Regions from separate parts of the Geobacillus sp. YF-1 genome, predicted to be linked through region 4. Evidence: riboswitches for the same ligand, from Rfam matches in the RefSeq annotation. Region 4 holds a riboswitch; each other region holds the start of a gene.

What was found. A riboswitch is a leader RNA that binds a small molecule or an ion and turns the genes downstream of it on or off. The one in region 4 is predicted to bind S-adenosylmethionine.
Region 1: it holds a riboswitch for S-adenosylmethionine, as region 4 does, so the genes downstream of both, ACTVIM_RS06685 (hypothetical protein) here and mtnW (2,3-diketo-5-methylthiopentyl-1-phosphate enolase) in region 4, are expected to answer to the same signal.
Region 2: it holds a riboswitch for S-adenosylmethionine, as region 4 does, so the genes downstream of both, ACTVIM_RS03610 (bifunctional homocysteine S-methyltransferase/methylenetetrahydrofolate reductase) here and mtnW (2,3-diketo-5-methylthiopentyl-1-phosphate enolase) in region 4, are expected to answer to the same signal.
Region 3: it holds a riboswitch for S-adenosylmethionine, as region 4 does, so the genes downstream of both, ACTVIM_RS14825 (methionine ABC transporter ATP-binding protein) here and mtnW (2,3-diketo-5-methylthiopentyl-1-phosphate enolase) in region 4, are expected to answer to the same signal.

The regions. Positions count from the first base shown of each region.
Region 1 is NZ_CP199850.1:1,321,352-1,326,359, reverse strand. It holds gene ACTVIM_RS06700 (PaaI family thioesterase) at 1-267, shown strand, start outside; gene ACTVIM_RS06695 (PaaI family thioesterase) at 656-1,138, opposite strand; gene ACTVIM_RS06690 (VOC family protein) at 1,313-1,705, opposite strand; gene ACTVIM_RS06685 (hypothetical protein) at 1,732-2,088, opposite strand; SAM riboswitch class I at 2,138-2,242, opposite strand; gene opp4A (oligopeptide ABC transporter substrate-binding protein) at 2,293-4,077, opposite strand; gene ACTVIM_RS06675 (ABC transporter permease) at 4,090-4,998, opposite strand.
Region 2 is NZ_CP199850.1:716,942-721,949, forward strand. It holds gene metH (methionine synthase) at 1-202, opposite strand, end outside; gene ACTVIM_RS03610 (bifunctional homocysteine S-methyltransferase/methylenetetrahydrofolate reductase) at 195-2,045, opposite strand; SAM riboswitch class I at 2,118-2,219, opposite strand; gene ACTVIM_RS03615 (hypothetical protein) at 3,038-3,214, shown strand; gene ACTVIM_RS03620 (uberolysin/carnocyclin family circular bacteriocin) at 3,270-3,434, shown strand; gene ACTVIM_RS03625 (hypothetical protein) at 3,529-4,824, shown strand; gene ACTVIM_RS03630 (hypothetical protein) at 4,812-5,008, shown strand, end outside.
Region 3 is NZ_CP199850.1:2,984,206-2,989,213, forward strand. It holds gene ACTVIM_RS14815 (MetQ/NlpA family ABC transporter substrate-binding protein) at 1-849, opposite strand; gene ACTVIM_RS14820 (methionine ABC transporter permease) at 866-1,534, opposite strand; gene ACTVIM_RS14825 (methionine ABC transporter ATP-binding protein) at 1,524-2,552, opposite strand; SAM riboswitch class I at 2,729-2,838, opposite strand; gene ACTVIM_RS14830 (hypothetical protein) at 2,913-3,260, opposite strand; gene ACTVIM_RS14835 (thioredoxin family protein) at 3,408-3,722, opposite strand; gene ACTVIM_RS14840 (toprim domain-containing protein) at 3,719-4,078, opposite strand; gene ACTVIM_RS14845 (YusG family protein) at 4,172-4,408, opposite strand; gene gcvH (glycine cleavage system protein GcvH) at 4,482-4,865, opposite strand.
Region 4 is NZ_CP199850.1:931,995-937,002, reverse strand. It holds gene ACTVIM_RS04740 (1,2-dihydroxy-3-keto-5-methylthiopentene dioxygenase) at 1-88, opposite strand, end outside; gene ACTVIM_RS04735 (methylthioribulose 1-phosphate dehydratase) at 120-752, opposite strand; gene mtnX (2-hydroxy-3-keto-5-methylthiopentenyl-1-phosphate phosphatase) at 749-1,411, opposite strand; gene mtnW (2,3-diketo-5-methylthiopentyl-1-phosphate enolase) at 1,408-2,649, opposite strand; SAM riboswitch class I at 2,717-2,824, opposite strand; gene ACTVIM_RS04720 (pyridoxal phosphate-dependent aminotransferase) at 2,922-4,097, opposite strand; gene ACTVIM_RS04715 (carbon-nitrogen family hydrolase) at 4,197-5,008, shown strand, end outside.

The DNA of each region.
Region 1 (5,008 bases), 390 kb from region 4:
GGCGTCATTATGGGCGGGTTTGTCGGCGCGGCGGCCGATATCGTGATGGCGTATGCGGTGACGACCTTGCTTCGCGATGACCAAATGCACGCTTCGATCAACTTGCACACGACGTTTCATCGTCCGCTGGAAGCCGGGGAAGCGGAAATCGAGGCGCTAGTGGAAAAACCCGGGCGAACGGTCGTTTATGTGACCGCCACCGTGCGGCAAAACGGCAAAGAGGTGGCGAGCGCCACGTCATCCGTGCTCATCATGGAAAAACGATGAAGGTCATTCGTGCGAGCGGGTCATGGACAGGATTCCGAAAGAAAGCCAAACAGGCTGGTGAAAAACGGTTGTTTCTTTTGAACAATGGGGGAGCGTGTGAAAGACGCTCCTGATGCGACAGGGCTTTTCTATTTGAGAGGCGAGGCCGGTAAGCGGCCTGTCTCCTTAAATCACCGCCCCTCAAAACCTACTGGAAAGAAAGCGGCATTTCGGACAACGGCTCCGGCCGCCTTGGCCCTTCACAACGGGCAGGGGGAATGATGATGGGCTTTGCCCGCCAGCGCGAGCCGAACTGCAGGGGGCGCTCAGTTCCTAACCGCCCTCGGCGGCAAAGCGCCGAAGAAAGCGCTGCCAAAAACAGCGGCTTTTCGGCGCTTTTTGCTGTTTGTTAAGGGCGGACAAACGTTTTCGGCATCACAACGGCGACGACTTGCCCGCGGGCGCATAATTCACCGTTCGCGAACACTTCGGTGTCAACTTGCCATTTTTTCGGATGAATTTCCGTCACCGTGCCGATGGCCACAAGCGGCACCCCGTGCGGCGTCGGTTTGAGAAAATCGACGTGCAGCGAAGCGGTGACAAAGCGCGGCGGCGTCTCCCCGCTGCCCGGCTCATGGCCGTTTTTCCGGTGCAACGCCAGCGCCGCTGAACCGGTGCCGTGGCAGTCGATGAGCGAGGCGATCAATCCGCCGTACACAAATCCAGGGATGGCTGTATGTTCGGGGCGCGGCGTGTATACGGTCACCGTCTTGTCCCCTTGCCATCCGGTGCGGAAATGGTGGCCCGTCTCATTCAAACGGCCGCAGCCATAGCACCAAGCGAATTCATCCGGATAGTCGTCTTGAATGGCGTGAACGATCGTTTCTTCCACTACACATCTCCCCCTCTCTTTTTCTAGTATACCATTGAATAGAGAGAACGACGACTCTTATTTAGGAAGATGGCTGCTTAGTGATGGACAAGACTGGCGAGAGAATGCGCGGCACGAGGCCCTAACGGCCAGACGGCAAATGCATAGGCGGTCCAAACAGCGGACCGCCCGTGTTTATTGTGCAGATCGCTCCGGCTCGTAAAATTCGATCCATTCCCCGTCCGGGCCGAGGAAAAACAAATATTTCGCCCCGTTCGGAAGCTCGGTAATGTCCTCCCAAACGAGTGGAACGCCAAGCGACACGAGCCGCTCTTTCTCTTGCTCAATGCCTTCGACCGTAAATGCGACGTGATGCACTTTTCCTTCCGTCGGCAAATCCGGATTGTATCCTTCGATGAGTTCGACGATGACTTGCCCGTCAAGCCCCAAAAACGCCAGTTTCATCGTCCCGTTCGTATGAATCATCTCGCTGAGCAGCTCGAGGCCGACGACGTTTTGATAAAATGCTTTCGATGTTTCGATATCTTTCACTTGGATGCCGACGTGTTCAAATTTTTTGACTGCCATTCGCTGTTCTTCCTTTCTCTCATGTTCTACAATTCAATGGAAAACACAGCCCGCAAATACGGGGTCATTCGCGGTGGAAAAATGTCCTTTTTTCCTAGCTCCATCCATACATAGCGGTCAAGAGCATACGGTCCTTCCGCTTTCCATTCCTCCGCCTCATCGTTCGTCAGCACGATGGAAAACATCGTTCCTTGCGCTTCCCCATACAAATGGACATATCCGTCCCCGCGGTCGATATGCACCACCGCCTGCCGATCGAACCGGATGAGCTCCGTCCGCACGCAGCGCATGACGTGAACGGCAAACGTCGCCGCCGGCAAATGCGCTGCCATGCAAGCGCGGAGCGACAGTCGTTCGGCCACTGCTTCCCCCTCACCTCCCATCATCAAAAACCCCCCTTCCGCCTCGGAATGACGCGAAAGGGGGTGGCCGTTCTTATCATCCAAAGCGACATCGCTTTGCGGGTGTTAGCACCTTGCCAGCGGCAGGTTGCTGTGGGGTCATCAAGCCCGTTCTCTCGCCCACTCTTGATAAGACGTATGCAATTTGTCTTCTATCTTATCATACATCATCAAAGGCGGCAATCGTCATTGTTCGACTTCCGGCTGCTCGGACGTGACGCCGACATCTTTCCACGTCAGTTTCGATCCCGGATCGACCGTGAAGTTGGCGACGCGGTTGTTGACGGCATAAATGGCCGAACGATACAACGTCGGAATGACCGGAACTTCTTCGTTCATCAATTTTTGCCATTCACTGTAAATTTTCCGGCGATATTCTTTGTCAAACGCCTGTTCAGAATGGCCTTTTTCCAACAGTTCATCGTTTTTCTCATTCACCCAGCGCGAGTAGTTGAACATGACGTTCCGTCCATACAATCCGTATGGATCGACGTCCGTGCCCGTCCCCCACGCGGCTGCGTAAACGTCCACTTTCGGATCGTCTTTTTCGACCATATCATAGAAGGAGTTGAACTCCGCCAAGCGTCCGTCCACCAGCTGAACATCGAGGCCGACATCTTTCCAGCATTGCATATAAAATTTAGCCAACGGTTCAGCGATGTCCCCGCCGCTCATCGCCAAGAAGTTGATCTTGAATTTTTTGCCGTTCGGGTCTTCGCGGAGGCCATCGCCATCCACATCTTTATACCCCGCTTCATCCAACAATTGCTTCGCTTTTTCCGGATTGTACGTATACCCTTTGATCGAACTGTCATGATAGCCCGGGAACGACGGCGGAATGAGCGTGTTCGCCGGGAAGCGCAAACCATGATACAGGCGGTCGGCCACCTCTTGGTTGTTGATGGCGTACGCCATCGCTTGGCGCAGTTTTTTGTTTTGGAATTTCGGATTGTCCATGACGTTTTCCTGCTTTTTCGCATCCCAGTGGCCGAGTTTAAAGCCGATATAGTTGTACGCTAGGTCCACTCTGCCGATAAACTGAATGTTTTTCGTCCCTTTCGCGTTCAAATATTGGTCGGTCGGGAACTCGGCGACGTCAATTTCGCCTTTTTTCAGCGCTTGCAGGACGACTTGCGGGCTGACGACTTTCAAAATGACGCCTTCCAAGTTCGGTTTGCCGGCCCAGTAGTCATCATTGCGGACAAACTCGACCGACTCGCCCGGAACGATTTTCTTCACTTTGAACGGTCCGAAGCCGATCGGGTTTTTCCGGATTTTATCCGATTTCGCCAAGTCTTTGATCGGAATGTCTTTCAAGTAATGCTTCGGCAGCGGATACGCCCAAATGCCGGTCAACACCGACGGATTGGCCTGTTTCCATGTAATCGTCAACGTCTTTTTGTCGATGACTTTAATGCCGGAAATTTTATTCGCTTTGCCGCTATGATATTCTTCCATCCCGACGATGCCTTGGATGAGCGCATCGCCATAGCGGACGCCCGTGTAATCTTTACTGCCAATGACCAAATAGGCGTACTCCAAGTCTTCGGCGGTCACCGGCTGGCCGTCATGCCAGTTGACGTTGTCTTTGATGCGGATCGTCATCGTCTTTTTGTCTTTCGACAACTCGTATGTGGCAGCGCCGTCATTCGTAATCTCATAGTCGCTGTTCGTTCGGAAAAGCGACTCGTCAAAAAATTGCAAAATCTCCGCGTCGGGCGTTCCCGTGTAGAACGCATAGCTGAGCGTCCCTTCAAACGGCGTGTCGGACACAAGGCCGTATTTCAGCACGCCGCCGTCAATGATTTTCCCGTCGTTTTTCACCGTCATCGGGAATTTGCTGATGTCTTCCTTCTGAGCTGCCGGTTTTTCGTTGTTGTTGCCCTTTCCGCTCGTTGTGTCGGATTTGCCCGTGCACCCGGCGAGCACGAGCAAGAGCGCGGCGAGAGCCGCCAACCATCTTTGCTTCACATTTTCTCCCCCTTATCCTAATCGTTGTCTTGCATCAGCCGCACGTTTCAACGCTTGGCCGATGAAATTTATGCACAGCATCATCACTAAAATAAGCAATGATGCAGGCAACCAAACCCACCATTTGTTTTGCAGCACATCCGGATTGGTCGCGTAACTGACGAGCGTGCCCAAGCTCGGCGTGCTCTCCGGCAGCCCGAAGCCAAGATACGTGAGCCCAGACTCGATGCCGATGTTGCCCGCCAAATTTAACGTCAAATTGACGATAATGATCGAACTGAGGTTAGGCAAAATTTGAAAAATAATGATTTTCCAATCCGGCGTGCCGAGCGTTTTTGACGCGCTGACATAATCCAGCTCGCGCTCGGCCAGCGTTTTGGCGCGGATCAGCCGAGCTTTGCCCGTCCACAAAAACGCGCTCATGATCAAAATGAACGTCAATACATTATATTTAGGCACAATGGCGACAAAAACAATAACGAGCATCAAAAACGGCAGAACGAGAATGAAATCGATGATGCGCATAATGACATTGTCAATCCAGCCGCCAAAATACCCAGCAATCAGCCCGATCGCCAGCCCGATGAGGCCGGTAATAAGCGTAATGGCCAGCCCGATCGTAAACGAGTTGCGGGCGCCGATGATGAGCTGGCCAAACACGTCGCGCCCCCCGTAGTCTGTGCCAAGCCAGTGTTCCGCTGACGGCGGAGAATAGATGGAAAGAAAATCGACTTTCACGATTTCCTCTTGATCCAAAAAGAGTGACACGCCATAGACGATCGCCAAAAGGATTCCTAAAATGATGAGCGAGCCAAGCGCGAGCCGATCCCGAACTACCTCCCGCCACATGATCGAAAAGGCGGAAGGGCTTTTCTCGATGTTCGCTCCAGCCGGCGTTGGGTCGCTGATTTCCGCTTTCATGTCAGCCGTC
Region 2 (5,008 bases), 220 kb from region 4:
CCGCGCCGGCTTCCAAGTACGCTTCATGAATATGGCGGATGACGTGCGGAGCGGTGATGGTCAAGTATTCGTTGCACCCTTCATACGCCTCGCCGCCAAAGTCGGCGGCTGATAAGTTGGCGCTTTGGATCATGGTGCCCATGGCGCCGTCGATGACAAGAATTTTTCGCTGCAGCTGTTGTTCGAAGATGAGGTCAGCCATGAACAACCTTCCTTTCTTTCGCAGCCGCTTCTTTTTCGTGAATGTAGCGGACGAGCTCCACGGTCATGTCGTAGCGCAAAAACGGCGTAATGAAATAAATGCCGTGAAACAAGTCGAACGCCGCATCAATGAGCGCTTTGGCGATGGCGATTCCTTCGCGCGCCGCCCGCACCGGGTCGTCGCCGCAGGCGGCCATGCGGGCGCGAATGTCGTCGGACAGCGTAATGCCCGGCACCTCATGATGCAAAAACTCGGCGTTGCGCGCGCTCACAAGCGGCATAATGCCGATGTAAATCGGCGCGTCCAAATGTTTCGTCGCTTCGTACACGGCCACGATTTTCTCTTCCGAATAAATCGGCTGGGTCAAGAAATAGTGGGCGCCGCATTGAATTTTTTTCTCCATCCGTTCGACGGCCTTATCCAAGTGACGGACGTTCGGATTGAACGCTGCGCCGATCGAGAAGTTCGTTTTTTGTCCGAGCGGTTTGCCCGAATACGACAATCCTTCATTAAACTGGCGGATCAAGCGGATTAAATCAAACGACGATAAATCGTACACCGATGTCGCTCCCGGGAAGTCGCCGATTTTTGACGGGTCGCCGGTAATGGCGAGCACGTCGGTGATGCCGAGCGTATGCAGGCCCATCAAGTGCGACTGCAGACCGATCAAGTTGCGGTCGCGGCACGTAATATGCACGAGCGGGCGGACGCCGAGCCGCTCTTTGATGATGGTCGCGACGGCGGCGTTGCTGATGCGCGGTGTGGCGAGCGAGTTGTCAGCCAGCGTCAGCGCGTCAATGCCGGCGTCATGGAGCGCTTTCGCCCCGGCGAGAAATTTGTCAATGCCCAATTTTTTCGGGGGATCGAGCTCGACGATCACCGAGCGGCGGGCGCGGACAAGTTCGGGAAGCGGCGTCGCTGCCGATGGGGCGTCGGATTGGACCGACACCGACACGGCGCGCCGTTTGACCGTTTTTTCCGTTGCCGGCGTCCGGTCTTGCAGCGCCCGCGCCATCGCTTCAATATGGTTCGGCGTCGTGCCGCAGCATCCGCCGAGCAGCCGCACCCCTTGGTCGCGAAACGCTTTCGCCGTTTCCTCGAAGTATTCGGCATTCGTCTCATAGACGAGCCGGCCGTCGCGATAGTCGGGGAGGCTCGCGTTCGGGTACGCCGATAAAAAGGCGTGCGTTGGCAGCGGCACTTCCTCGAGCGATTGAAGCATATAGTACGGCCCGAGCCGGCAGTTGAGCCCGACGACATCGGCGCCAAGCGCTTCTAAGCGGGCGAGGGCGTCAGCGAGCGGCGTGCCGTCTTGCAAGACGCCCACTTCATGGAGCGACACATGGGCGATGACCGGCAAGTCCGTCTCTTTGCGGGCGATGGCGAGCACCGTCTCCAACTCTTCTAAATCGTAATACGTCTCGAGCAGCACGCCATCGACCCCCTCGGCGAGCAAGACAAACAGTTGCTCGCGGAACGTCCGCTTCACTTCATCAAGCGGCACGGCGCTTTTGTTTAACGTGCGCAGTCCGCCGATGGTCCCGAGCACGTACGCCCGACCGTTGGCGGCTTGTTTGGCGAGCCGCACCGCCGCCCGGTTGATGGCCGGCACCTCATCTTGCAAGCCGTAGCGGGCGAGTTTCACATAGTTGGCGCCGTAGGTATTCGTCTGGATGACGTCGGCGCCCGCGGCGATATAGGCTTCGTGAATATGGACGATGTCTTCCGGTTTCGATAGATTCAATTCTTCAAAACAACGGTCAACCCCATGCGAATAGAGAAGCGTCCCCATCGCCCCGTCGGCGATCAGCACGCGTTGTTTCAGCTCATCAAGCAATCCCATGTTCCATTCCCCCGTTTCTTGGCAAGTAAAAGAAAAAAGTCTTCCATAAGAAGAAGACTTTCCGTTCGCTTCTTCTTATCTTCCAGGCTGCTGCCTGTCTGGATTTAGCACCTTGGCCGCGGCCAGGTTGCTGAGGGTTCACTGGGCCAGTCCCTCCCCCTCTCTTGATAAGAAAATTCGTATCCAATTGTATCGTCCCGTTTGGGTGATTACTATATAATTTAATGTATTTTTTGAAATTATTCAATACAGTGAAGCAAGAAATTTGCCAAAGATTTGCCCGATCAAGGGAGAAGGAACTCTTGTATGATTCTGTAGATGAGTATTTTTCAGTAATTTCCATACCCTAAGAGACAAACAGGGCACCCCTTAGGCGACATGGAGCTGTTTTTTGTTATGTCTCCTTTTTTGTTTAGTTGTCAATTTGTGTTAGCGAATTTGCTCATCTATAGTATGATTGTAAAAATCGGAAATAGCGCTACAAACACCTGCCGCCATGCGGGCAATCGATGTTTTCTCTTTGCTTGCCAATCGAACGTTCAGCAGGGAAAGACATTCTCCAGTGGCCGATGTTCAACGAAGCCATGCGCTGTTTTTCGATTGAGGCTGGTGAAAAACCGTTGTCACACACTCTATTGTGTTTTGGCTATTGAACATCTCCTTGCGCTGACACCAATTTCTTACCAATTGCTTTTTTGCTTGGTTCATCACCACAACGTGCACTTCTCTGAACAGGTGTAGGCAAAAAATGATTGGCTTCTGTTCTTTCGTGGATGCATTAAGTTAAGATGTGTCATGAAAAAAATCAAGTACAACTTTTAGTGAAGAGCCTTTTGTTTCGATAGCACAAAAAAATGTCGAAATATGTTAAAAAAAGACGAAAAACGTCAACCCATTTCTCTTTTTTTTAAGAGTCAAAGTGTACAATAAAAAAATGGATGATGGTAACAAGGAATTTAATAGAAATGGCGTCACAGACAGGAGTGAAAGAAATGAAACGATGGTCGTGGCCGTATTTTATTCTCATTAGCCTGCCGTTTGTGTTGTTTATTGTCCTTGCCTTTGGCTTAAAAGCGGCTAAGACGCCAATGTGGGGAAAAATCGCATTGATTGCGGCCGTTCTTGTTTATGGGATCGTTTATTCGCGTTTATTGCGGAAAATAAAATAAAGTCCGATCGGATTTGAAATCCGAGTAGTTCACGCTTATTGCCGGAACGCTCGGCGTGTCGCAAGCAGTTGCTACAACTGTTGTTTCGATCGTGCTGACCGGCTCCACGCTCGTTTCGATGATTCTTGGAATTACTGCGATTTTGTCAGGCGGAGTCGATGCCATTTTGGAAATTGGTTGGTCAGCGTTTGTAGCAACGGTGAAAAAAAATCGTGGCTGAGCGGGGAAAAAAAGCGGCAATTGCATGGTAACATGGAAACCGGCAGGAGGAGAAAGGCCCCTGCCGTTCCTATGAGATGAAAGGGGGAAGAGCCGTGAGACTCGTATGGCTATGGTATCTCCAAAAACAGCGAAGCAGTATCGCCCCTTTACAGCGAAAATCACCGTTTTCCCCGCGGACGACACTGTTGTTGTTGGAAGCGACGAAATGGCTCATTTCGTCGGCGCTCGTTGCAGTGATCTGTTTTCGATCGACAATGATGTTTCGTCCTGTTGTGACGATGTTGATTCTTTTCTTTTTATCGGTCGGTCCTTTAATCGGGGTTTCGCTGGAGTCAAAAGAGGCGTTGGAGCGCCGCTACCATTTTGACTATTTGCGGTTGTCTAGTGTGCGGGATGATCACGTATGGAGGCGGTTGCTAGGCCTTCACTATGCGGTGTCTTTGCTGCGTCTATCGCCGTTGTTTCTCCCTCCCTCTGTCGGCTTGATCGCCAAGTTTGGGGTGAGAGGAGCGGTGTGGGTATGGCTTGGGCAAGCGATGGTGCTGCTTCTGTATGTCATATCGCATATGATGCGCGGTTCAACAACTAGAGCGGCTCGTGTATGTTCAGCTTTGTTCTTTCGCATGGCCTCATTGGCGATCGGGTATGCTGTGCTTGCGGCGATAATGCCGCTGTTGCAATTGTCCCGCCAAGCGGTTCGGATGTATGGGTTGTCGCTTTCTTATCTTGCGCATATGGATGATTACGTTGCTCACTGGCAACAGCAATTTTATCAACGCATGGCCCACTTAGGGGAAGGATGGTCCTTTTCAAGCACTGCTTTATCACTTGTTGGAGCTGGGTTTGTACTGTTGGCACTGCTTTGTTTTCCTTTCCTTCGCGCCTCTCATTCCAGCAAGGCGATGGATAAGCTGTATTCATGGCAGCTGCGTGCCATTGAGGTATTAGTGGTTCGCGGCACGAACAATGCGATTTTATATAAGGATCTTTGTCTGTTCATGCGCAAAGCAAAGGAGTTGGCCAAGCCGCCTTGGACGCTGTTTCTGCCAGGGGAATTGTTCTTGGTTGCTGGAGCGAATTTGCCGCTGTTGGCGGCCGTTCACAACGGAGCGATCCTTTTGTTTTTGTTTCTGTTCGAAGTATACTTGGTCATGACAGGGACGTTGCGAGCCATGACCGATGCCTTTCCAGACATTTTTCAGTTTGAAAGCGAAATGGAGCGTCTCCTTGTTTTTCGGCTTCTTTCTCCGCCTCCCCTTGGATCGTTAATTGAAGCGAAATGGACGCTGCTTGAGCGATTAGGGAGTTACCCATGCCTGATCGCAGCGGATGGCTGTTTATCGAATATATCGGATTATCGGGAGTGCAGCGAGGGGTGTGGGCGGTAATCGGAGCGATACTGATGCTGCCCGCCTATCCGTTTGTTGTGAAACGGATTTTGCGCACCGATTATGAAGTGTTCTGCCTTGTTTTAGCCAGCGGTGAACAAGCGGCATTGACATCTCCGCGTGATTATGCAGGGTATATGTTGATTGCAGCTGGAAATCATTCGTTTCATCGCTTGTTAATTTA
Region 3 (5,008 bases), 1.4 Mb from region 4:
TTATTGATTGTTTTGCGCCGCTGGAATGACGGCACCGTGGTATTTTTCTTTGATGAAATCTTGAATTTCTTTCGATTGCAGCACTTCGACCAATGTTTTGATTTCCTTCCGGTTTTCATCGCCTTTGCGCACGGCGACAATGTTCACATACGGATTGTTTTTCGGCGACTCCACAGCGATCGGGTCTTTCGCCGGATCCAAGCCGGCGTCCAGCGCATAGTTGGCATTGATCAGCACCGCATCGCCTTCGCCGTTTTTGTAAATTTGCGGCAGCAGCCCAGCGTCGACATCGGCCTTAAACTTCAAATGCTTCGGATTTTCGACGATGTCGTTCACCGTCGCTTTCGTTTTATCGACGCCCGGTTTCAGTTTAATGAGCCCTTTTTCTTGCAGCATTGACAAAATACGGCCGTGGTCGGCGACCGAGTTGCTCATGATGATCGTTGCGCCGTCCGGCAGCTCTTCGATGCTTTTGTATTTTTTCGAGTACAAGCCGATCGGCTCAATATGGATGCCACCGGCGTTAACGAATTGGTAGCCATGCTCTTTCATTTGCGACTCTAAATAAGGAATGTGTTGGAAGTAGTTGGCATCAATTTCTTTGTCGGCCAACGCTTTGTTCGGCAAAATATAGTCTTGGAACGTAATGATCTCCAAGTCAATGCCTTTTTTCTTCAAAATCGGTTTCGCTTTTTCCAAAATTTCCGCATGCGGCACGTTCGAGGCGCCGACTTTCAGTTTTACCAATTTGCCGTTGCCACCCTCATCGGCGGCGTTGTTGTTGCCGCCGCAAGCCGCCAAGGCGAACACCAAGACGGAAGCGAACAGCACGCCAAGCCATTTTTTCATCGATTTTTTCCTCCTTTTATCGTTTATCTATTTTGGAAGTGACAATGTCACCGATCCACTGAATGACAAAGACAATCACAAGCACCAACACGGTCGCGACAAACGTCACATCGTTATGGCTGCGCTGAAATCCTTCCAAATACGCCAAATTCCCAAGTCCACCGGCGCCGACAACGCCAGCCATCGCCGTATAGCCGACAAGCGACACCGCGGTGACGGTAATCCCCGAGACAAGGGCTGGCAACGATTCCGGCAAAAGCACCTTCCAAATGATCGTCCACGTCGAGGCGCCCATCGCCTGCGCCGCTTCAATGACCCCTTTGTCAATTTCGCGGAGGGCGATCTCAACCATGCGGGCGTAAAACGGCGCCGCACCGATGATGAGCGCCGGCAGCGCCGCGTTGGCGCCGAGCATCGTCCCGACGAGCCATTTCGTAAACGGAATAAGCAAAATGATCAAAATAATGAACGGAATGGAGCGGAAAATGTTGACGAACGCCGCGATGACCGTATTGGCCAGCCGGTTCTCCCATAGGTTTCCCTTTGCCGTTAAAAATAACAGCAGCCCAAGCACCACTCCGAGGACGAACGTGGCGGCGACCGCCATGCCGGTCATGTACAGCGTCTCGACCGTTGCCGCCCACATCGTTTCCCATTGCACGTTCGGCAGGAGGTTAGCGAGCATCGTGAATCACCTCCACCGCCACTTGTTGGTCTTGAATATAGTCGAGCGCCCGACCGATTTCATCCGCCGCCCCGTCGATGTGCACAAACAGCACGCCGTAGGCGCCTTGATGGGTTTGTGAAATTTTTCCTTGCAAAATGTTGACATCAACAGCAAATTGGCGGACGACTTGCGTAATGAGCGGCTGTCCAGCGGCGGCGCCGACAAACGTCAACTGCGCGATCACCCCGTTCGGGTATTGGCCGAACAGATGCGAGACAGCTTCTTCGGTTTCCTCCGGCTCGACCAGCTGCTTGACGAACCGTTTCGTAATCGGCTGCTGCGGGTTCCGGAACACGTGCAGCACGTCGCCTTGTTCGACGATTTTGCCGCTTTCCATCACCGCGACGCGGTCGCAAATTTTGCGAATGACGTGCATTTCATGGGTGATGAGCACGATCGTCAGCCCGAGCCGCTTGTTGATGTCAACGAGCAAATCCAAAATCGCGTCCGTCGTCTGCGGATCGAGGGCGGACGTCGCCTCATCGCAAAGCAGGACTTTCGGATTGTTGGCGAGCGCCCGCGCGATGCCGACCCGCTGCTTTTGCCCGCCGCTCAGCTGCGACGGATACGCCTCTTCCCGCCCGGTGAGACCGACAAGCTGGATGAGCTCATCGACGCGCTTTTGCCGTTCCTCTCTCGGAACACCGGCGATCTCGAGCGGAAAAGCGATATTTTCCCTGACGGTGCGCGACCAAAGCAAGTTGAAATGCTGGAAAATCATGCCGATTTCCTGACGGGCGTTTCGAAGCTCCCGACCTTTCACGCGCGCCATGTCGCGGCCGGCGACGATCACCCGACCGCTCGTCGGTTTTTCCAATCCGTTTAACAGCCGAATGAGCGAACTTTTTCCGGCCCCGCTGTAGCCGATAATTCCAAAAATTTCTCCTTCGCGAATCTCAAGCGACACGTTGTCAACGGCTGTCACCGCACCGTTGGCCGCTTGGTATACTTTCGTCACCTGTTCAAGGGTGATCATCGTTTCACCTTCCTTTCTTGCCGTGCGCTTCCCGTTCGCCAGCAGGCGCAAGCCCCGCCGCCGAGCGCGCCCGCGCAAGCAGCCGAAGCGGGCTGTTCACGCCCAGCGCCCAAGCAAGCGCAAAAAGAAAACCTTTCTGCCCGCGGAGAACAGAAAGGTATTGTCTACCATTCCGTCTCTTATCTCTCAAAGCAGGCTGCTTTGTGTGAATTGGCACCATTTCAGCGCAAGCGCTGACGGTTGCCGGGCTTCATTGGGCACATCCCTCCACCTCTCTTGATAAGAGCGCAACGCGAATGTATTCAATTTGGTTACGAATGTGATTGTATCATCGGATGTCGAATCGTGTCAACCCATTTTTTATCCGACATGCCGATACGGCTTGGCCAAATGGAGGAGCGACTCCAGCAGCAATAAATGGCGGAAGCTTCCCGATACGTGCACTTCTTGCAGCCGGACGAGCTGCTGCAGCTTCAGCTCACCGCTCAGCAAGGAGGCGAGCGCTTCCTTCGAACCGCGCACCGTCAACGTGTTTCGTTCATCGTTCTCGCACTCAACGATGGCCGGCTCTTTGCCAAGCAAGACGGAAGCGGCCTCCCCGTCGCTTTCAAACCGAACGCATAACTGCTCGTCCGGCAAAATCGGCAACAAATGACGCAACATTTGCATCCGCTCGATGAACCGTTCCACAAACTCACGCACTTCCATTGACCATCACCCCCATGTCCTTTGTTCTCTATTTCCATATGTGGGGGCAAGAATCCTTTACAAAAATCTCGACAGCCTGTTGACGAACGGACGCCGTTTTTGTCATTTCCCAAGAAATGTGTCAAACGGAGTCAAAAAAGGGGACAGTCAACGCGGCAGCCGGGCTTGCAGTTGCTCATACAAATCGGTGACGGAAGGGAACGCATACCATTTGCCGGCCATCGCTCCGTCAACAAAAAGAAGCAAGCATGGAACGCTGGAAATTTGCCACTCCACGGCCTGCTCGGGAATATAGTTGATATCCGTTTCGTAAAACGGCAACGTCGGGAATAGCTGCTCGATAATCACGAGCATCCGCCGCGCCAATTGACATGTGCCGCATAGCGGGGTATACAAATACAGCGCCAAAAGCGGCTCGTTCTCGATCGTTTTTCTGAGCTCATTGCGATCGATCGCGTTCACCCGCTTCCCCCCTTCATCAACCATTCCATGCGCACCTCAAAATCGGCGCGCAGCAACACTTGTGCCAAATGCCAAAGCGGAGCGGCCGCCACTTCCCGGTACGCCCGGTCAATATAAATATGTTCGGCTTCGGGAAACATGCGGCGAAACTGGCGGCGCAGCTTCTCCCCCGCCTCATCGGCGTCGGCAAGCACGTATACATCTTGGCCTTCGAACTCGTCGGCCAACTCTTCCAAGCGGGCATCGCTGATCGTCCCGTTCGTACACACGATCACGACCGGTTCATTCAACACCGCCGCCACCTTTTGTTTATCCGATCTCCCCTCGACGATGATCACCTTTTCCACTTGTCGCATATCCGCCCCACCTAACTCCACCAATGTTGCTCTATTGTATGATCGATGCGAGCCAAAGGTTGAAAAAAAGCAACGGCCATCCACCGTTGCCTTTCAACACCAGCCCGCTTCCCCGTCGCAGTCGACATATTTTTGCCCCGGCTCAACGGTAGCGGTCACGTCTTTGTAAACTTTTCCATTTTGCACTGTATAGCCGCTTTTTAACGGAACGGTCTCCGGAAGCGGAACATGGCCGATCAGCTCCCCTTCCGCATACAAATCAAGCGTGCGGCCGTTCCATTTGCCGATTACCCGATCGGTCACATCGATGCGCGCCGATTGCAGCGCCATCTTTCGCACCCCCTTGTTTCATTTCTTCCATATGTATAGGGTGCCCGAATTGAGCCGAAAATGACGGCCATGTTTATCCTTCCGTCACCATCGCTTCGTATTGTTCCGCTGTCAATAATTGGTCAATCTCACGGGTGTCGCTCGGTTTCACGACGATCATCCACGCTTTCTCGTACGGCGATTCGTTGACATACTCCGGATGATCGTTGAGCGCCTCGTTTACTTCGACGACCGTTCCGCTGACCGGCGCGTACAGCTCCGAGACGGTTTTCACCGACTCAACGCTGCCGAACGGCTCGTTCGCTTTCAGCTGCGCGCCCACTTCCGGCAGTTCGACAAAGACGATATCCCCCAACTCGGATTGCGCGTAATCCGTAATGCCGATGCGCACGTGTTCTCCTTCGACGCGCACCCACTCATGCTCTTTCGTATAGCGAAGTTCCTTTGGCGTGTTCATCGAATCCCTCCATTGCGACAAAAAAGTGTGCTCCTCTTCATCATAACCGATTTTCCGCGAAAACTCACCGTCTGTCTGTTCGGCCGGCGAAAAATTTTTGGGCTTCGCACCCGCCCTGTCGAAAACCGTTGTCTACGCCGACC
Region 4 (5,008 bases):
ACAAGACACCTTGGCTGTTTAAAAACGCGCGGACGTTGTCCTCTCCCTCAATCACTTGACCAGTTTTTTTCACTTTAATGACTGCCATCGTTTTCATCCTCCTTGGAAATGAATATAGATCAACCAACTGGCAAGCCGGCCCGTTGCAAAAGCAGCCGCTTTACTTGCCAGCGGAACAAAAACTCCCATGCTTCCAAATGTTTTTTCGCTTCAAAGGCGTCGCGGCCCCAGACGGTGATGCCGTGGTTATGGATCAATACCGCGCCCGTATCGCCGTCGACATGTTTCGCAAATTTAGCGGCCAACGTCGGGATGTCGGCGTCATTGTCAATGATCGGAATGCGCACCGCGGCGTTTTCCTCCCAAATGCCGAACGCTTTGATGATTTCTTGGCCGGAAAAAACCGCTTCCCCGTTTTGGGCGTACACGTCGGAAATGAGGTTGTTGTCGACCGTATGGACGTGCAACACACAGCCGGCCTTCGTCCGCCGATAAATCTCAACATGCAGCAGCGTCTCCGCCGACGGCTTCAAATGCGTGTCTTCCGCCGGGTTTCCATCACCATCAACGAGCAGAAAATCTTCGTCTGTCTGCTTCCGTTTGTCTTTGCCGCTGGCCGTGACAAGAAAGGTGAGCGGATCGTTTGTCACTTTGATCGATAAATTACCGCTTGTCGCGAAAAACCAGTCGCGGGCGGCAAGCTCGGCCTTCACCTCGGCGAGCTCGTTCCATTTTTGCACGACGAGGCTCATACGACCACCTCCACCTGCTGCAAATGATCCATCACATCAAAAAACGTCGCAAACGGCGCATGGGGCAAGCCAAGCTCTTGGCATTTTTGGAGCAAAAAATCGCGCGCCAACACGTAATCCGCTTGCTTCGCCACCGCTACGTCCGTAATCGAATCGCCGATGACGACATGATACCCGTCCGGGCGGGAAAGCTTGCGAAGGAGCGACGGCTTGCAGCAGCCGCAGCCGTTTTGGCACTCACCGTCGCACGCGTAAGGCCACGTGATGCGGATCGTCGCGCCGCTGAAATCGGATCCGTTGCAAAAAATGCGCTCTCGTTCGATGATCCCGTCAAGCAGCGGGTAGACAAAAAAGTCGATCCCCCCGCTCACCACATAGAGCGGAATGCCCTGCTCTTTCGTCCAAGCGGCGAATTCGCGAAACCCTTCGCGCAAACGGGCGGTGCGCCGCAGAAAATCGACGATTTCGCCCTTTAACGAAGACGGAAGGAGGGAAAACATCTTCCCGACCCCTTCCTGAACGGAGATGCGCTCAGCGAGAATGTCGTCTTTGAGCGCCTCCCACTCCGGCGGGGCGAACTGTTTCATAATGGCGATAATGTTGTCGTTTTCCGTAATCGTGCCGTCAAAATCGCAAAAGAGAACAAGCTGCCTCGTCATGCTTCCACCTCAACAGCACCCCAGCGGTCGATCGCTTTTTGTAGGGCCTCGTTTTCAACAGCTGCTTCGCGGAGCGGCCGACCGGCCAACACCGCATCGATCGCCGCGCGAAACGCCTGCCCGCCGCCGATCGCCCCGTCCGGATGGCCGTGAATGCCGCCGCCGGCGTTGACGATGCTGTCAAGGCCGAAATCACGGAAAAGAAGCGGCACGAGCCCCGGATGAATGCCGGCCGACGGCACCGGAAAGGCGCGCGCAAACGGCTCTTGGTCATCGGTGAGCGCCCTTGCGATACCAAGCGCCTGCTCGCGCTCGAGAGCGACGCTGCCGTACGGCGACGGGAACAGGACGAAATCAGCCCCGGCGAGCCGCAACAGCTTGCCGAGCAACAGCGACGGGGCGACCCCGTAAAACTCAGACGGCGTGATCGCGCCGCTAAACGCCGGATGCGCCATAATCGGGACGGTGATGTTTTCATCCTCGCGCAGCCCTTGCAACACATCAAGCCCGTAGGCGAACACGTTAAACAACAGCACGTCGGCGCCAAGCTCGGCGGCCCGTTTCGCTTTTTCTTTCAGCTCAAACGTTTTGCCGGTCAAGTTGACGGCGTACAGCGTCCGTTTGCCCGTTTGTTCGTACACTTCCCGAAGCGCGGCCTTTCCTTCCGTAATCCGCTTCTCAAACGGAAGAAGCTCGCTGTCAAACAAAATTTCGTCATCTTTGACTAGGTCGACGCCACCAAGCGCCTGTTTTTTCAATTCGGACGTCAAATACGCCAAATCGCGGCCGATGATGCCTTTAAAAATGCTCATCAACAGCGGGCGGTTATATACCCCGACTTTTTCGCGAATGCCGCTGATGCCAAAGCGCGGCCCCGGAAATTGCCGCTTCCACTCGTCCGGAAACTCAAGGTCAAGCAGCCGCACTTCCCCATCAAGCGACAATTTGCCAAACGTCGTCACCAAAAGCGCCGGCAAATCAGCGCTGAAGTTGACCGTCGGATAGGCGATTTTGACGATCGCCCGCTTCAGCCGCTTGCCAAAATACGCGTTTACCCGCTCGCTTTCGCCAAGCTCCTCAACGGCGACCACTTCCCCTTTATGTTTGCGAAGCTGCTCCTGCTCCAACGCCGGCAAGTCGGTCCATGTGCCGACCGTCAAGCCGAGCGCGATTCCTTCCGCCTTTTTGCGGATGTCTTTCTCGTCATGAAGCAAATACGTTGCCATCACTGCACTCATCATTCATCCCTCTTTCCAAAGAAAAAAGCCTCTTCATAAGAAGAGGCGTCATTCGTTTATGGCGCTCTTCTTATCTCTCAGCGTTTCCGCTGCAAGAATTAGCACCGTGCTTGAATGTACCAAGCCGGTTGCCGGGCTTCATTGGGCTCGTCCCTCCGCCTGCTCTTGATAAGAATGCTTGCGTAACTATACACTTGTCAAACGATTTTGGCGAGTATGGCAAATTTACTTTGAATTATGACAGCCTTTGCCGCCGTTGTCAATCATTTTTTTCAAAACAGCCCGAGCCGTCCGATCCGCTCGGCCGCTTCACAGAGCCGCGCCTCATCGGTCAACAGGCCGACGCGCACATACCCTTCGCCGTGCTCGCCAAAGCCGATGCCCGGAGCGACGGCGACATGCGCCCGCTCAAGGAGCACATCGGCAAACTCGGCGGACGACCACCCTTTCGGTACGGGGAGCCAGGCGAAAAACGACCCGGACGGCGCCGGTGCTTCCCAGCCGATCTCGCGCAACGCGGCGATGAAGGCGTTGCGGCGCGCTTCATACAGCGCGACAAGCTCGTTGACGCAATCTTGCGGGCCGAGAAGTGCTGCGGCCGCCGCTTCTTGGACGGCGCCGAACAGGCTGACGTACAAATGATCTTGCAGCAGCTCAAGCGCCCGAATGATCCGCTCGTTGCCGACGGCAAACGCGACGCGCCAGCCGGCCATATTGTACGTTTTCGAAAACGTGTAAATTTCCACCCCGACATCTTTCGCCCCGTCAACTTCGAGGAAGCTAACCGGCTTTTTGCCGTCAAAACCGATCGCCCCATAGGCAAAGTCGTGCACGACGGCGATGCCGTGCTTGGCGGCGAACGCCACCGTCTCGGCGAAAAATTCTTTTGTCGCCGTCGCACCGGTCGGGTTGTTCGGATAGTTTAAAAACATCAGTTTCGCTTGGTCGGCAACCGCCGCCGGAATGGTGCTGTAATCGGGCAAAAATTGCTGCTCGGCGACAAGCGGCATCATTTCCATCCGCGCGCGGGCGAGCGCGATTCCCGACCAGTAATCCGGATAGCCCGGATCCGGGACGAGCACCGCATCGCCCGGGTTGACGAGGCAAAGCGGCAGCTCGACAAGCCCGGCCTTGCCGCCAAACAAAATGGCGACTTCGCGGGTCGGGTCGACCTCAACTCCGTACTCGCGTGCATAAAAGGCGGCAACGGCTTCTTTCAAAAACGAGTAGCCTTGAAACGGCGAGTATTTATGGTATTTCGGGTTGGCCGCCGCCCGCTGCATCGCCTCGACAATATGCTTCGGCGTCGGCTGGTCCGGATTGCCTTGCCCTAAATTAATGACATCATGCCCGGCCTTGATTTTCTCTCCCACTTTGGCGACAAGCGAAGCAAAAAACTGCTTCGGCAGCTGTTCAAGCAGTTCGGAAAAAGGAAATTCGATCGTCATCGCCCACACCTTCTTGAAAAATTCTTGAAATTCTAGTGCAACATCATATATCGTAAAAAGCAAAATGTAAAGCAAATTTTTTCATTGGGGTGAAAAACAATGACCATCCGCATCGCGTGCCTCCAGCTCGATATCGCGTTTGGCGATCCGCAAACGAACGAACAGCAAGCCGAAACAGCCGTGCAATCCGCCGCCAACGAAGGAGCCGACATCGTCGTGCTTCCGGAACTATGGACGACCGGCTATGACTTGACGCGCTTGGACGAAATTGCCGATGACGATGCCGGGCGGGCGAAAGCGTTCGCCTCCCGCCTGGCGCAAACATATGGCGTCCATTTCGTCGCCGGCTCAGTCGCCAAAAAAACCGCCGCCGGTGTGACGAACACGATGATCGTCGCCGACCGAAGCGGCCAAATCGTCAGTGAATATAGCAAACTTCATCTGTTCCAACTGATGGATGAGCATTTGTATTTGCAGCCGGGAAACGCGCCAGGCTTATTTTCGCTTGACGGGCTGTCGTGCGCCGGAGTCATTTGCTATGACATCCGCTTTCCGGAGTGGATTCGCGTCCATGCTTTAGCCGGGGCGGAAGTGCTGTTTGTCGTCGCCGAATGGCCGCTTCCTCGCCTTCACCATTGGCGGACGCTGCTGATGGCGCGAGCGATTGAAAATCAATGCTACGTCATCGCTTGCAATCGGGCCGGAAGCGACCCGAACAACGTCTTTGCCGGCCATTCGCTCGTCATCGACCCGTGGGGCGAAATCATCGCCGAGGCCGATGAAAAGCCGGGCGTTCTTCTGGCGGACATCGACCCGGCGCTCGTTAAACAGGTGCGTGCGCGCATCCCAGTGTTTGCCGACCGCCGGCCGCGCGATTACGACGAGGCGGCAAAAAAATTTTTCAAAACGTA